Regions from separate parts of the Mycobacterium montefiorense genome, predicted to be linked through region 2. Evidence: riboswitches for the same ligand, from Rfam matches in the RefSeq annotation. Region 2 holds a riboswitch; each other region holds the start of a gene.
What was found. Region 2 has a riboswitch for magnesium ahead of H7K34_RS06205 (VWA domain-containing protein). Riboswitches for the same ligand answer to the same signal wherever they lie in the genome.
Positions count from the first base shown of each region.

Region 1: linked by a shared signal. The riboswitch ahead of H7K34_RS18065 (Rv1535 family protein) and the one ahead of H7K34_RS06205 (VWA domain-containing protein) in region 2 are both predicted to bind magnesium.
Region 3: linked by a shared signal. The riboswitch ahead of H7K34_RS02570 (stealth family protein) and the one ahead of H7K34_RS06205 (VWA domain-containing protein) in region 2 are both predicted to bind magnesium.

Region 1 is NZ_JACKVL010000013.1:983,541-988,812, reverse strand. Features, by position in the region: gene ileS (isoleucine--tRNA ligase) at 1-2,010, opposite strand, end outside; gene H7K34_RS18065 (Rv1535 family protein) at 2,334-2,576, opposite strand; M-box (ykoK) riboswitch at 2,867-3,036, opposite strand; partial or broken gene H7K34_RS18060 (NAD(P)H-dependent flavin oxidoreductase) at 3,246-4,370, opposite strand; gene H7K34_RS18055 (carboxymuconolactone decarboxylase family protein) at 4,406-4,975, opposite strand; partial or broken gene H7K34_RS27065 (thioester reductase domain-containing protein) at 5,080-5,272, opposite strand, start outside.
Region 2 is NZ_JACKVL010000007.1:336,330-341,601, reverse strand. Features, by position in the region: gene H7K34_RS06215 (MgtC/SapB family protein) at 1-538, opposite strand, end outside; M-box (ykoK) riboswitch at 867-1,035, opposite strand; gene H7K34_RS06210 (hypothetical protein) at 1,209-1,508, opposite strand; M-box (ykoK) riboswitch at 1,520-1,702, shown strand; gene H7K34_RS06205 (VWA domain-containing protein) at 2,131-3,138, shown strand; fluoride riboswitch at 3,428-3,501, shown strand; gene H7K34_RS06200 (fluoride efflux transporter FluC) at 3,593-4,060, shown strand; gene crcB (fluoride efflux transporter CrcB) at 4,057-4,425, shown strand; gene H7K34_RS06190 (universal stress protein) at 4,451-4,945, shown strand; gene H7K34_RS06185 (inorganic diphosphatase) at 5,043-5,272, opposite strand, start outside.
Region 3 is NZ_JACKVL010000006.1:149,797-155,068, forward strand. Features, by position in the region: gene dop (pup deamidase/depupylase) at 1-495, shown strand, start outside; gene H7K34_RS02555 (ubiquitin-like protein Pup) at 598-786, shown strand; gene prcB (proteasome subunit beta) at 783-1,664, shown strand; gene prcA (proteasome subunit alpha) at 1,661-2,425, shown strand; M-box (ykoK) riboswitch at 2,558-2,730, shown strand; gene H7K34_RS02570 (stealth family protein) at 2,809-4,320, shown strand; gene H7K34_RS02575 (phosphodiesterase) at 4,345-5,272, opposite strand, start outside.

The DNA.
Region 1 (5,272 bases), on a different contig from region 2:
TTCGCGGATGCCCTGCTCGGTGACGATCAGGTTCCCGCCGCGCGGGATCGGCGAGGCCATCAGGAACCACCGCATCGCGTCGGAGCCGTCGCGGTCGAACACCTCGGAGACGTCCGGATAGTTACGCAGCGACTTGCTCATCTTCTGGCCGTCGGAGCCGAGCACAATGCCGTGTGCCACACAGGTTTTGAATGCGGGCCGGTCGAACAGCGCGGTGGCCAATACATGCAGGGTGTAGAACCAGCCTCGGGTCTGCCCGATGTATTCCACGATGAAATCACCCGGGTAGTGAGTGTCGAACCAGTTCGCGTTCTCGAACGGGAAGTGCACCTGGGCGTACGGCATCGAGCCCGAGTCGAACCAAACGTCGAGCACGTCGGGGATGCGCCGCATCGTGCTGTTTCCGGTCGGATCATCGGGGTTGGGCCGGGTGAGCTCGTCGATATAAGGGCGGTGCAAATTGGTGGGCCGCACCCCGAAGTCGCGCTCGAGTTCGTCGAGGCTGCCGTAGACGTCGATGCGTGGATAGGCGGGGTCGTCGGACTTCCAAACCGGAATAGGGGTGCCCCAGTAACGATTTCGCGAAATCGACCAGTCGCGGGCGCCCTGCAGCCACTTGCCGAACTGGCCGTCCTTGACGTGCTCTGGGTACCAGGTGATCTCCTGGTTCAGTTCCACCATGCGATCCCGGAATTCAGTGACCGCGACGAACCACGACGACACCGCCCGGTAGATGAGCGGATTGCGGCATCGCCAGCAGTGCGGATAGGGGTGCTCGTAGGTTTCGTGACGAACCAGTACCGGCTGGTTCACCGCGACCGGCCCGCTCTGGTTCTTCAGGTCGCGGATGATGTTCGGGTTCGCGTCAAAGACGTGCTGCCGCTGGTAATCCGGGACCGTAACGTCGAAGCGGCCCTTGGAGTCGACCGGGGTGACCGGCAAGATGCCCACCTTGTCGGTGGTCGCCATGTCGTCCTCACCGTAGGCCGGCGCCATGTGCACGATTCCGGTGCCGTCCTCGGTGGTCACGAAGTCGCCCGGCAGCACCTGAAATGCTTCTGCTCTCCCCGGTTCCCCGGCCATGAAATACGGGAACGGGGGCAGGTAGCGGGTGCCCAGCAGGTCGACGCCGAGATGGGTGCCGAGGATTTCGGGTTCTTCGCCGATTTCGCGGGCATAGGCGGCCAGCCGCGCCTCGGCCAGCACGAACCGCCGATCCCCCACCTTCACCTGCGCGTAGGCCACGTCCGGGTTGACGGCAACGGCCAGGTTCGACGGCAGGGTCCACGGTGTCGTGGTCCACACCAGCAGGTAGGCGCCGTCCAGCTCGCCACCGGTCACCTTGAAGCCCACGGTTAGGGCCGGGTCCTGGCGGCTCTGGTACACGTCGTCGTCCATCCGCAATTCGTGATTGGACAACGGGGTTTCGTCGCGCCAGCAGTACGGCAGCACCCGGTAGCCCTCGTAGGCCAGGCCCTTGTCCCACAGCTGTCTGAACGCCCAGAGCACCGACTCCATGTACGGCAGATCAAGCGTCTTGTAGTCGTTGTCGAAGTCGACCCAGCGGGCCTGACGCGTGACGTAAGCCTGCCATTCGCCGGTGTAGCGCAACACCGATTCCTGGCAGGCTTCGTTAAACGCCGCGATGCCCATGTCGTCGATCTGGGACTTGTCGGTGATGCCGAGTTGGCGTTCGACTTCGAGTTCGGCGGGCAGCCCGTGGGTATCCCAGCCGAAGCGGCGGTCCACCTTGTATCCGCGCATCGTGCGGTACCGCGGGACAATGTCTTTCACATAGCCGGTGAGCAGGTGCCCATAATGCGGCAACCCGTTGGCGAACGGCGGCCCGTCATAGAACACATACTCTTCGGCGCCGTCACGCCGTGCGACGCTGGCCCGAAAGGTGTCGTCGCGAGCCCAGTAGTCGAGAACATCGACTTCGAGTGCGGGGAAGTCGGGGGCCCCACCGGGGAGCTTGGGATAAGCCCTGGCGTCAGCGTTTTCGGTCACGGTGCGCGTCGTCTCCTGCGTGCCTACGGTCAGGCCGGGGACGACGACGCGCTACCTGCGCGAGCACCGCGGTACCACCCCGCTTGCCGCGCTCACGCACGGCCGCTCGATAGTGGCTGTGACGGGCCTACCCGTTCGGGTCTACTGGGCCTGGCGGCTGTTCTTCCGAAGGCTCCCCGGTGATGGCCGGATCGGTGCCGTTAGGAAGATTCTACGGACCACTGCAAATCAAGAACTTCCGGCTCCAAGGGGCAAGCTGGCCGGCCAACCGGCCTGCGGTCGACTAGCCCCTTGGAGCCATCGGACTGGGTGCATCCATCCGATCAAGCCCGGACTTCGAGCAGCCCAACACGCAGCAGGGCCGCGTACACGTGACGCACCGGAACGGTCAGCAACAGCGCCACGCCGTCCACCACCGGGTCGTGGCCGATGCCGAACGGCAGCGCGTCGGCGCGGCGCGCCGCCTTCTTGGGTGCGGCAGCCCGCGTGGGGGTCATGTCGGGCACCACGTGCAGGTTGCGGGCGGGTGCTACGGCTACTACTTCGTCGAACAGTGCTGCGGTCATGATCGTCTCCTGACGGAATCGCAGACGGGTACTGACTGGACTGAGGTGTCCGTCCCGTAGTAGTTCCGATCCGAGAACGCTTGAGCGGCAAGCCGATTAACGTTATGCGGTGACTTAGCCGAGGGCGTCGAGCCGGAGGCCGGATCGGGACGGAACGGAGCCCGGATTTCGCTCCGGACTGCCACTGGAACTCACGAGTCCCTCACCTCCTCTACGGCCACGACGCGTGCGGTTTACCCACGTCTAGTGCGCGCACCAAAAGGAGTTCAGAATCCGGCGACCGCCAGAAATCCGCACCCCTCTCGTCAGAGCTTTGGCACCACACGACGTGTCCGGAAATTCGGAAGCCACTTTGGCTCAACCCTTAAGCCGGGAGGAGCTGTCCTGACCCGGGGCGTCTTTCGACGTTCGGGGTCAGTGGCCTGTGTTCGTGTAGCCGCCTCACCTAACGAGGTGCTGCTGCCATCCTCCACGAGGGGCCCAATCGGGTCAATCCGTTCCGGCGCGTGTCGGGCAAGTTCTGGGCGTCTTCACAGGTTTCCATCAGCTCTTCCGGTGCTGAACTGCGCAAATGCTATGACCTGAGCGGCTGTGGCATGGTTCACAGCCGCGGCACGCTTGGTCGCCGCACGCGAGGCTACATCCATTCCGGAACGCCCGGTCGCCTGGTCAATCGTCGGCCAAGTTTTCCAGCCGTCCGATGGTTTCGGCGAACTCTTCGATCATGTCGAGCATGACCTTTCGGGTCGGCCGGACCCGGTCGAGCGAACCGACCACCTGGCCGACGAAATAGGTTGCCAGCTCACGAGCCTTGGTGCCGGGATGAGCGGCCGCCTGGTTGATACGCATCTGAGGTTCGGTCACCAGGGTCGTCTACAGCGGCATACCAAGAGGCGCCGGGTTTTCGGGCCGCTCCCATTCCTCGGTCCAGGCCGTTCGCAGCATCCGCGCCGGTTTGCCGGTCATCGACCGCGATCGCACCGTGTCCGAAGAACTGGCGGCCAGGAACTTCTCCTTGACCACCGGATCCGTCTCGGCCTCCTCGGTGGTCAGCCAGACCGAGCCGCACCACACGCCCTCGGCACCCAGCGCCAGCGCCGCGGCGATCTGGCGGCCGCGGGCGATCCCGCCCGCAGCCAGCACCGGGACCGGTGCGACCGCGTCGACGACTTCGGGAACCAGGACCATGGTCGCCACCTCGCCGGTATGACCGCCCGCCTCGGTGCCCTGCGCAACGATCAGATCGACTCCGGCCGCGGCGTGTCGTCGCGCGTGCGCGGTGGTGCCGGCCAGCGCCGCCACCAACACGTCGTGGCCGTGCGCGCGTTCGACGAGGTCGGCAGGCGGCGGCCCGAGCGCGCTGGCGATCAACCGGATGTCATGGGCAAAGGCGACTTCGAGCAGCGGCTCATACCCCTTGGGCGAGATGTTGAGGCCGCCGGCGGATGCACGCGGCGGTTCGGCCGGCGCGCTGATGCCGTACCGGGCGAGCAAGTCTTCGACGAACGCGCGGTGCTCCTCCGGAAGCAGGTCCCTGACCTGTTTCGCGTCGATGCCGCCTTGCTCGGCGCCGACGTATTTGGGCGGCAGCAGCAGGTCGACCCCGTAGGGCTTGCCGCCGGTCTGCTCCTCGATCCAGGCCAGCTCGCTGCTCAGCCGCTGCGGGCTGTGCGCGACCGCCCCGAGGACGCCGAATCCACCCGCGTTGGTGACCGCGGCGACGACATCGCGACAGTGGCTGAAGGCGCATATCGGGAACTCCACACCGAGCAGCTCGGCGACTCTGGTCCGCATGTCACGACGCTATGAGTTATTGCCTGACATGGCAATCAACTCGCGGGTGCACACCCGTCGGGCGGCCAGCCCGACACGCCGTCCTCCAACGGGACTTCGAGGCTCTGCAGAATCGACGAGACCATTCGCCACGCGCTGATCGCGGTGACGAGCACCACGAGAATCGTTTTGTCGCTGTGCAATTCACGTTCGCAAGCCGCCCAGCTTTCAGCACTCACCGCGCCGTGGCGCACCACGTCGTCGGTGGCCGCCAGCACCGCACGCTCGGTGGGGCCGAATGCGTCGTGCTGTTGCCAGTCGCGCACGCCGACCAGGTCTTCGGCCGTCACGCCCAACCGGGTCGCGACGCGCCAATGCTGGGTCCATTCGTATTCGCATGCGGTGAGCCACCCGATCCGCATGATTATCAGTTCCCGTAACCGCGCGTCGAGGGAACCGTGCCACAGCATGGTGGCGAGCAGGTCGTTGACCGCACGCGCGAGCTGCGGATGGTTGAGCAACACCTGGAAGATGCTGAGTTCGGCCATGTAATCGGGAACGGCCGCCTCGTCGGCGGCGGCCTTGGCCTCACCGATCGGCAATCCGGGCACGCGGGCTGATTTCATCGTGTGAACACTCCGGTCTACTGGCGCAACATCTTCGCGTTCACCGGCAATGGTAGCCAGCTGCACGCCAGGCGCCTTGCGGGCGCGGTGCGTGCCGGGTTCGACTACAGCAATCCCACCAGCTGCAGGTCGGTGACGTACTTGATGATGACCGGTGCCGAGATGTGCGGGATGTCATTATCCGGGCCGATTTTCGCTTCCTGCACCGCGGCGCGGAAACGGTCGGTCGGCGCAAACGATCCACGGGTCGGCTCGAGCGCCTGTATCTGGTCGGGATTGTGCAGCATCAACTGCAGC
Region 2 (5,272 bases):
CGGTCAGGCTGGGGCGCGAAATGGCGTCAAACACCAAGCCGCGGATGTGCGCTTCGGCGCGCGTGGCGCAGCGGACCTCGAATCGGTATTCAGCAGAGGCTTTTTCAGTTCCCGGCCCATGATGGTGGTCCAGACGGCGCCCGATCGGTCGCAGGACGATATTGGCGGCGATCACCGCACCCGCGCCGATCACTGCAGGGATTAGCAGCCCGCCGCCGGCCAGCGCGCCCACCGCGGCGGCGGCCCACAAGGTGGCGGCGGTGTTCAGTCCTGAGATGGTGGCACCTTGTTTCATGATGACGCCAGCGCCGAGAAAACCGATACCGGAGGCGACTTGGGCGGCGACGCGGGTGGGGTCGGCGTTGACACCGGTAAACGCGTAGCCACCCATGACGACGAACAGCGTGGCGCCAAGACTGACCAGGGCTGCGGTGCGCAAACCGGCGTTGCGCGATCGCCACTGCCGTTCCAACCCGATAGCTGCGCCCAGGCCAAGTCCTGCGGCGATCCGCACGACGGTGTCCACTGTGTCGATCATGTTGTACTCCTGGTGTTTTCCCGACAGCGTGCTAATCACGTGACGGAAAGGGCGCGTCGGGTGGTGTCTGCGCAGGTTTGGATTTCGCGCACCGCGCCAGGCCGTGTCGGTTGTCGATCGACACTGCACACACCCGGGGGAACCCGGCTGCGACACCCACTCAGCGGTGCATGAGGTGTCCGGATAGACCTATTCGCGGATTGGGATACGGACCACTGCCACTTGCCATTCGGGTCCTCACCTCCCTCCAGCCACGGGGCAGTTCACCACGCCCACACGGTCGTACCTAACTAGCACAGGTGAGAGAGCACACATCTAAGAGATGGTCTCCGCACCCCTCTCGTCAAAGCTTTGGCACTGCACGGCGTATCAGTCTCGCTGAAGCCACTTGGGCTCAACCCTTAAGCCGGGAAGAGCTGTCCTGACCCGGGGCGTCTTTCGACGTTCGGGGTCAGTGGCCTGTATCCGTGCGGACGCCTCACCTATCGAGGTGCTGCGCGAACAAGCCTGGCACACATCAGCTCATCGGGTCAACCCACGGGCGGCGGCTGCCCCGAAGCGGCATGCCGTGACATCGGAAACCGTTCAGTCCCGAACCGAGGTGCCGTTCAGCCCAGCATCGGGGATGCCCTGACCGAGCGCGCACCGGGGCGTGTCAACCTCGACTGCATCATAGGGTGAGTCGGTGCGGACCGTCTCGCCGGTCGCGACAACTGTTGCACCAGAAGGGGTTCGATTCAGAAATCGGGTGATTGCGAATCCACCGGCTCCACGTCGCGGCGATCGGCCACTCCACGACTCCGACGAGCGCCAGCGCACCCAGTCCGGCGTAGTAGAGGTGGCCGGGCAGCCCTAGTGGCACGCCGAGAAGGGCGAGGGTGGGCGGCCCGGTCTCGGCGGCCGGTGTAATCGCGCCAGCGTCGGTGTCGGACTCACTGTAGAGAAAGCTTGACCGGTGCGAGCCCAGCATTGAGAATTGCGGTAGCACCTCGCTAGGTGAGGCGTCCGCACGGATACAGGCCACTGACCCCGAACGTCGAAAGACGCCCCGGGTCAGGACAGCTCTTCCCGGCTTAAGGGTTGAGCCCAAGTGGCTTCTGCGGCTGGATTTTTCGGTCGCGAATACGGCGTGCAGTGCCAAAGCTCTGACGAGAGGGGTGCGTGCTCAGCCGGTTCGGCTCGGCGCAACACCCCGTGTGCTGTGAGTTGACGCCCGCGTGCGTCCCGGCTGCGAGGAGGTGGGGAATCACCATTGGATAAAAGTAATAAACCGCCGTCCGCGGATTCGGTACTGTCCCCACTTTGCCGCGGGCCTATTTCGTCGTGCGGATCCTGAACGCCGTTCTCCATCAACCTGTTACGGTTGCGCTTCGTTGGGGTGCCAGACGGCGCAGACGGTTCTGGGCCACCTGGCGCACCCTTGCCTTGGCAACCCCGAATCGGCCAGTGCTGTCCCGCCGCGTAAGGCTGGGCTGCTCACCTTGCGCGGCTAACCACGCCCGCAGAAAGGATTCACAGATGCACAGCGCCGTGCGGCATACAGCTTCGTCGCCCGCAATCGAAAGTTACTGCCGCCGACGGGAATCCCGGAGATGACAGTGCCTATGCTGGGCCCGTTGACAACGTCAGGTTTCGAGCACAAGTGGTGGTTCTTATTTGTGTTCGTCGTCATCGGGTTGGTCGGCCTGTACGTCCTGGCCCTGATCAGCCGACGACGGCGACTGCTGCGATTTGCCAATATGGACATACTGGAGCGCGTAGCGCCGACGGGATCGAGGCGGTGGCGGCACCTGCCGGCGATCCTGCTCGTGGTTGCGCTGCTCGCGTCGACGGTGGGGTTGGCCGGCCCGACCCATTCGGTACAGATTCCGCGCAATCGCGCAGTCGTCATGTTATTGATCCAGGTATCGCCGGCGATGACCGCCACCGACATGGCACCGAGCAGGCTGGTCGCCGCCCAGCAAGTCGGTAGACAATTCACCGAACAGCTCCCTGCAGGAATCAATCTGGGGCTGATCGCCTTCTCTGGCACTCCAGCGGTGTTGGTCTCCCCGACAATCGATCACCAGGCCACCATGACCGCGATCGACAAGCTGCAAGTCTCTTATCGCACCGCTGTCGGCGACGCTATCTTCGCTGCACTGCAATCCATCGCCACTGTGGGCGCGGTGCTCGGCGGAGGTTCTGGTGCACCACCGGCACGGATCGTGCTGGAGTCGACCGGCCGGGAGAACCACCCGCCCGACCCCGATAATCCCCGAGGCGAATTCACCGCCGCCCGCGCCGCCCGCGATCAAGGTGTGCCGATCTCCACCATCACTTTTGGAACCCCCAACGGAACAATCCAGTTGGACGGTGCACACGTGTCGGTGCCAGTCGAAGACGACGCCCTCAAACGCGTCGCCGAATTGTCGGGCGGACACGCATTCCATGTCGATAACACTGCCGAACTCAAGACTGCCTACGCCAGCATCCAGCAGCAGATCGGCTACGAGACCGTCCGGGGAGACAACAGCACGAGTTGGTTTCGGCTGGGGGTGCTGCTCCTCGTTTGCGCCGCACTAGCCGGTCTCCTCATTAACCGGACGCTGCCGAATTGATATGCACAGCACGGATAATCACTGCCGCTTCAGTACCGAAGGGTGTCAGCACCCCGGCTGGCGGACGTGTTGTGGTCCCCAGGGCGAGGGACCGTCGAAGCCGCTGTAGGTTCTCACGCTAAGTGGCGAATAGCGCTCGCCCTAATTGCTGGTTTGCAGAAATTCTCACGAAAATGTCGCAGCTGGTTTCTCATTTTCGTGTCGAATCCTAGTAAGACACGAGTTGGATCAAGCGGCATCCGGCACCGTTAACGGGTTGCTTCACCTTGGGACCACACGCGAGGTACAGTCTTGCGCGGGTGATGGATCTCGCCTGAGCATCGCAGCTCGAACCGCCTCTGGGCTGATAGTTCCTGCCAGATATCGTCAATGGTTGGGAGATGCCCGTGCAATGCCCGTCGTCGCCCAGATCTGAGCTGATATGCGCGGCGGTTGACGTTGGTCGTGCCACACGATGAGTGACACACATTCCGAGTTGCCGACTGATCCGGACGCGACGGCATCGCCGCAACGATCGCTGTCTGCGGCATCGTTGTGGGTGTTCGTTGGTGGAGCTGCTGGGACGGCTCTTCGTGTCGCGGTCGAGGATGCGCTTCTCCATGACTGCGAGCAGTGGCCGTGGGCGACCTTGCTCATCAATCTCGTCGGCGCATTCGTTTTGGGTGCCCTGCTGGAGGGATTGGTTCGGACGGGCGATGACAGTCGGGTTCGTCAGCGGATCCGGTACGCGTTCGGCACAGGCGGCTGTGGCGCCTTCACGACTTATAGCACACTGTCGCTTGATATTTCGTTGCTAGCTAGGAGCGCGCATGTCGCGGCAGCGCTGGGTTACGGGCTGGCTAGCGTACTGGGCGGCATGGCCACTGCCTGGTTAGGCACCGTCGTTGCAGCCGGCGTTCACCGCAGGCGCTCACGCAGATGATCAGCTCCCTGACCATCCTTTTCGGCGCGATGGGCGCGGTAACGCGGTTCGTCGTAGACGCCCTCGTGAAGCGAGCCTGGCCCATGCGCTTCCCGTGGGCGACATTTCTGATCAATGTCACCGGATCTCTGCTGCTAGGCATCTTGGCCGGTGCGATTCTCTTTCAGCACCAATCGGCCAATTGGCAGAACATCATTGGCACTGGATTTTGCGGCGGGTACACCACGTTTAGTACGGCGAGCTTCGAAACCGTGCGCCTCGCCGAACAGGGCGCCGTTCGCGCTTCGCTTATTAACGCGTTCGGATCGCTCATTACGTGTGTGGCGGCGTGCGCTGCAGGCTTGGCTCTGGCCTGGCTGGTGTAGCAGCTATGTCGAGGAGGGAATCACGATGAATGCTGAAACGACTACTGCGCCTGACTATTTGGTCGGTCCAGGACATGTGCCGAACATCGTCCTAGGCTGGGACCGGCAGCGCGGCAGCGCTGCGGCACTGGCGGTCGCGGCCGACCTCGCGCAACGGCTTGACGCGCGTTTGCATGTCGTGCACGTGGCCGACACCGGTGACATGCCTATCGATCCCGACGCGGCGGACTGGGAGCAGCAGATCAATCAGCGCCTGAGGGATGACGAGGCATCCGCCCGGTCTTTCCTGGACCGGCTTGTCGTCGACTGGACATACCACTCCGCGCATGGCCAACCCAGTGAGATCATCTCCAACCTGGCCGATGAGACTCATGCGTTGATGATTGTCGTCGGCGGGCAACGCGGTGGCATGCACTCTTTCATCGGGACGCTTGCCGGCCAGTCGGTGTCGCGTCAACTGACTCATCACCACGGCCGACCCGTGTTGGTCGTGCCACCACCCCGCGAGGAGCAGACCTGACGGATCCATCGCTGCTCCCAGCCGCTATGCCCGACGCGTCAGGGCCCTGTTCGACGGCCCGGATTCTTTCAGCGACAGTCAATCTTGCGGCGAGGATTCAGTGCCGGTCTTCGTAGTAGCGCTCAAGCGAGCGTTGCAGTTCGGCTTCGGCGGCGTCTCTGTCGGCCCAGTCGCCGGTGTCGACGAACTTGCCGGGTTCGAGGTCTTTGTAATGGGCGAAGAAGTGTTTGATGGCCTCGCGCTCGAACGCGGGTACCTCGTCGATGTCGGTGATGTGCGCGTGTCGCGGGTCATCGGCTGGGACGCAGAGCAGTTTGTCATCCCCGC
Region 3 (5,272 bases), on a different contig from region 2:
GCCGACGTCGTGGAAACCTGGGCACACGTGCTTGATCTGCTTGAGCGCGACCCGATGGAATGCGCGGAGCTGCTGGACTGGCCGGCCAAGCTGCGACTGTTCGAGGGTTTCCGGCAGCGCGAGAACCTGGCCTGGTCGGCACCCCGACTGCACCTTGTCGACCTGCAGTATTCCGATGTCCGGCTGGACAAGGGCCTGTACAACCGGCTGGTGGCGCGTGGCTCGATGAAGCGTCTGGTCAGCGAGCACCAGGTGATCGAGGCGGTCGACAATCCGCCGACCGACACCCGCGCGTATTTCCGCGGCGAGTGCCTGCGCAGGTTCGGGGGCGACATCGCCGCAGCCAGTTGGGACTCGGTGATTTTCGATCTCGGTGGCGATTCGCTGGTGCGCATTCCGACGCTGGAGCCGCTGCGGGGCAGCAAGGCGCATGTCGGGGCCTTGCTGGACTCCGTTGACAGTGCCGTCGAACTGGTGGAACAACTGACGAGCTGAGGCTTGTTAACCGAAGAACGTCGGGTTCGACCGGTAGGGTAGAGATACCAGCGGGCATGTTTAAGCGGCCAGTGAACAGCCCAGACGAAGCAGGAGGCGGCGATGGCGCAGGAGCAGACCAAGCGTGGCGGAGGCGGCGGCGACGACGTCGTTGGCACCACAGCCGCGGGTCAAGAGCGTCGCGAGAAACTGACCGAGGAGACCGACGACTTGCTCGACGAGATTGACGACGTCCTTGAGGAAAACGCGGAGGACTTCGTTCGTGCGTACGTCCAAAAGGGCGGACAGTGACCTGGTCTTTCCCCGATCGCCTGCCCACTAACTCGTCACTACCCGGATTCTCTGCTGTAAACACGTCTTCGTTCGCCGACCTGTTGCGCCGCCAGGCGCCGGAATTGCTACCCGCAGTGCTGGGTGGCGGTGGAGGTCAATCCGGTGGTGACGCCGGACACCTGCCGCACGGCACCACGATCGTCGCCCTGAAATATCCCGGCGGTGTGCTCATCGCCGGTGACCGGCGCTCCACGCAGGGCAACATGATCGCCGGCCGCGACGTCAAAAAGGTCTACATCACCGACGACTACACCGCGACCGGCATCGCCGGCACGGCCGCGATCGCGGTCGAATTCGCCCGCCTCTATGCCGTGGAGCTCGAGCACTACGAGAAGTTGGAAGGCGTACCGCTCACCTTCGCCGGCAAGGTAAACCGGCTCGCGATCATGGTGCGCGGCAACCTCGCCGCCGCGATGCAGGGGCTGGTGGCCCTGCCGCTGCTGGCGGGCTACGACATCCACGCGGCCGATCCCGAAAGCGCCGGGCGCATAGTGTCGTTCGACGCGGCGGGTGGCTGGAACATCGAGGAAGAGGGATACCAGTCGGTGGGGTCGGGGTCGATCTTCGCCAAGTCCTCGATCAAGAAGCTGTATTCCCGAGTCGCCGACGCCGATTCCGCGGTGCGAGTCGCCGTGGAAGCGCTCTACGACGCCGCCGACGACGATTCCGCCACCGGCGGACCGGATCTGGTTCGCGGCATCTTCCCCACGGCGGTCACCATCGGTGCCGAAGGAGCAGTCGACGTGCCCGAGAGCCGGATCGCCGAACTAGCCCGGGAGGTCATCGAAAGCCGCTCGCGCGCTGACACTTTCGGTCCGGATGGCGGTGAGAAGTGAGCTTCCCGTATTTCATCTCGCCTGAGCAGGCGATGCGTGAGCGCAGCGAGCTCGCGCGCAAGGGCATCGCGCGGGGCCGCAGCGTGGTGGCGCTGGCCTACTCCGGCGGCGTGCTTTTCGTCGCGGAGAATCCGTCGCGCTCGCTGCAGAAGATCAGCGAACTCTACGACCGTGTCGGCTTTGCGGCTGCGGGCAAGTTCAACGAATTCGACAATCTGCGCCGTGGGGGCATTCAGTTCGCCGACACCCGCGGCTACGCCTACGACCGCCGCGATGTCACCGGCCGGCAGCTGGCCAACGTCTACGCGCAGACCCTCGGCACCATCTTCACCGAGCAAGCCAAGCCCTACGAGGTCGAGCTGTGCGTCGCCGAGGTTGCGCACTACGGCGAGACGAAACCGCCTGAGTTGTACCGGATCACCTACGACGGGTCCATCGCCGACGAGCCGCACTTCGTGGTGATGGGCGGGACCACAGAGCCGATCACGACCGCGCTCAAGGAGTCGTACGCCGAAAACGCCGACCTGCGCGAAGCTTTGGGGATCGCGATCGACGCGCTGCGGGCCGGCAGCGCCGACTCCTCGAACGGCGACCAGCCTGCACTGGACGTAGCCAATCTCGAGGTCGCCATCCTGGACGCCAACCGGCCGCGGCGCGCGTTCCGGCGGATGACGGGACCCGCCCTCGAGGTGCTACTGCCCAAATCGGTCTCCAAGTCGCCTGACAAGGGCACCTCGGCGCCCGAAGAGCCGTCCGAGTAGCCGACGCGCGGCTAAGCGCGAGGTGACTGTGGAGGCGGGCGTGACGTGGGACTTGAGCCGCACCGCGCGCTTCGGCTGCGTCTTCGCACGCAAAAGCGTGTTGCCGGAAGCCTGAAACGGAGCTAGCCTGCTGAGGCACCTCGTTAGGCGAGGCTCCTGAACGAACACAGGCCACTGATCTCACGACGTCGAGAGACGCCCAAGATCAGGACAGATCTCCCCGGCTTAAGGGGTGGTCCCAAGTGGCTTTCCCGGCTCCCGGGGATACGTCGTTCAGTGCCGAAGCTCAACGTGTGGGGGCAGCATCGCCTGCTATTCCGCTTCGCGGGTTCCCTCTTTGTGCATGTCGTGACCCGTATTGACTCTGGAAGGCAGGTGTTCCCATGACCAGATTGGTCGATGTCGCCCCCCGGGCGGGCTCAATCAGCTCGGCCGATGAGGTGCGCCTGACTCCGTATGAGGCGATGTTGGCCGACCTGTTGTTCGTCTGCGACGAACTGAACATGGCGGGCGTCCCTTTCGTTCTGATCCGCGGTGCGGACGGCCGCCCGGCGCTTGTCGTGGACATCGCGTTGCGCGCCCGGGTCGCCGAGACTCTGATGTCCGCATGTCTTGAAGTGCCGCTGCGCGCCAAGATCCTCGACGGGACCGGGCGCCGCTCGGTGTACCTGGGTGATGGCCTGCTGTCGGCAGACCCGGACCCGCGGTTGCTGCGGGTGTTTCGCCACCGGGAATGCCCGCGTTTTGGGCTGCGTTACGGCGCGTCTGCCGGGGTCGAGCTGCAGTTCTGGGTCTTCGATGGGATGCAGGCGATTTGTCCGATCGAGAATTCGCTCACGCGCAAGGTGTTGGTGCTCGCCGACATCGCGTACACCACCGTCGATATGTTCGGCCGCACGTGGCGGACGATCGACGGCATGTTCGCCCCCCACGCCGGCGACGTGACGTTCGACATCGACATGGTGTTCTCCTGGGTGGACGGCAACGACCCGGAGTTCTGCGCACGGCGCGCGGCGGCGATGGCGGGGCAGGTTGTCGGCGAAGGCGATGAAGCCGATGCGCGCATCCGTCAGATCGACGAATTGAAGTACGCGCTGCGCTCGGTGCACGCCTTCGCCCCATGGGTGCGACGGATTTTCGTCGCGACGGATTCGCCGGTTCCCAGGTGGCTCGCCGCCCACCCGAAGGTCACCATCGTGCGCGCCGAGGATCACTTCACCGATCTGTCGGCGTTGCCGGTGTACAACAGCCACGCGGTCGAGAGCCAGCTGCACCACATCCCAGGTCTGGCAGAGCATTTCCTCTACTCGAACGATGACATGTTCTTCGGCCGGCCCGTTTCACCCACAATGTTCTTCTCGCCGGGAGGCGTCACGAAGTTCATCGAAGCGGGCACGCGCATCGGACTTGGCGCCAACCATCCGGAGCGCAGCGGCTTCGAGAACGCAGCGCGCGTCAACCGGCAGTTGCTGTGGGACAAGTTCGGGAAGGTCATCACGCGCCACCTCGAGCACAGCGCTGCCCCGCTGCGCAAGAGCGTGTTGCTGGAACTCGAGCGTGAGTTTCCGCAGGAGTTCGCGCGCACTCAAGCGAGTCGCTTTCGCGCCAGCACCGACATCTCGGTGACCAATTCGCTGTACCACTACTACGCATTGATGACTGGCCGTGCGGTTCAGCACGAGTGCGCCAAGGTGCTCTACGTCGACACCACAATGCGGTCGGGGCTGGCCAAATTGCCGCAGCTGCTGAGGAAGCGCAAGTTCGACTTCTTCTGCCTCAACGATGGCAGCTTCCCGGAAGTGAGCATGGGCGAGCGGGCGCATGTTGTCGGCGAGTTTCTGGACCGGTACTTCCCGGTGCCCGCGCCGTGGGAGCGAGGAGCCGAAGACGACTGAAAATCGGCGGCGAGTGAAGGTGCGTTAGTCCGTGCGTCGGCTGGCAGCTGGCCATGTGCGCGCGAGCTGATGTGCGATGCGCGGTATCCGGCTGGCCGGAAGAATACTCACCCCGGCGTCGGCGAGTTCTTGGCGCACGGCCGCCGGCCGTACGAACCGTCCCACAGTGGGACCGCTGGCCAGCGGAATAACGGTGTGCACCACAGTTTCTGGGTAGCAGTGCACGAGATTGAATGCCTGTGCACCATCGCGACCCCGGGTCCCCGCCGTCAGAAGGTCCTGGGAATAGCAGCTGGCCGAGGCAACCGAAACAGGAATGCCGGCAAAGGTCGCCGAGGTCGAGTAGTGCAGGTGTCCGGCGAGGATGCTGCGCACATCGGTGCCACGCAGAACCGCGGCAAGTGGGCCTTGATCGCGCAGCTCTACCATGACGGAGAGGTCCTGCACGCAGGGAATCGGCGGGTGATGCATCGCGAGGATGGTGCCGAAGGGGGCGGGTTCGGCCAGCTGCGCCGCGAGCCACTGCAACTGCGCCGGCGCGATCTCCCCGTGATGGTAGCCGGGAACCGAAGTGTCCAAGACGATTACCCGCAAACCCGCGATATCGTGCACCCGGTCCATCGGCGCCATCGTCGGAGCCTCGCGCAACAGATGCTCGCGCAGTGCCGCTCGGTTGTCGTGGTTACCCATCACCCAGATGACCTCAGCTCCAAGGCGATCGGCCAACGGCTCAACCAGGCAGCGCAGCTTGCGGTAAGCCCCGGGCTGTCCCTTGTCGGCCAGGTCGCCGGTGAAAATGACTGCGTCGGGGCGTATTTGGGAAGCCTCAAGCCGCTCAAGCAGCTCGGATAATCGAGCCTCCGCATCGACGTCGCCGTAGAGGTCGCCGTCACCGGCTATGAGGTGGGTGTCGCTGATGTGTGCGATGACGTGGTCCGGCCGCGGGTATTCC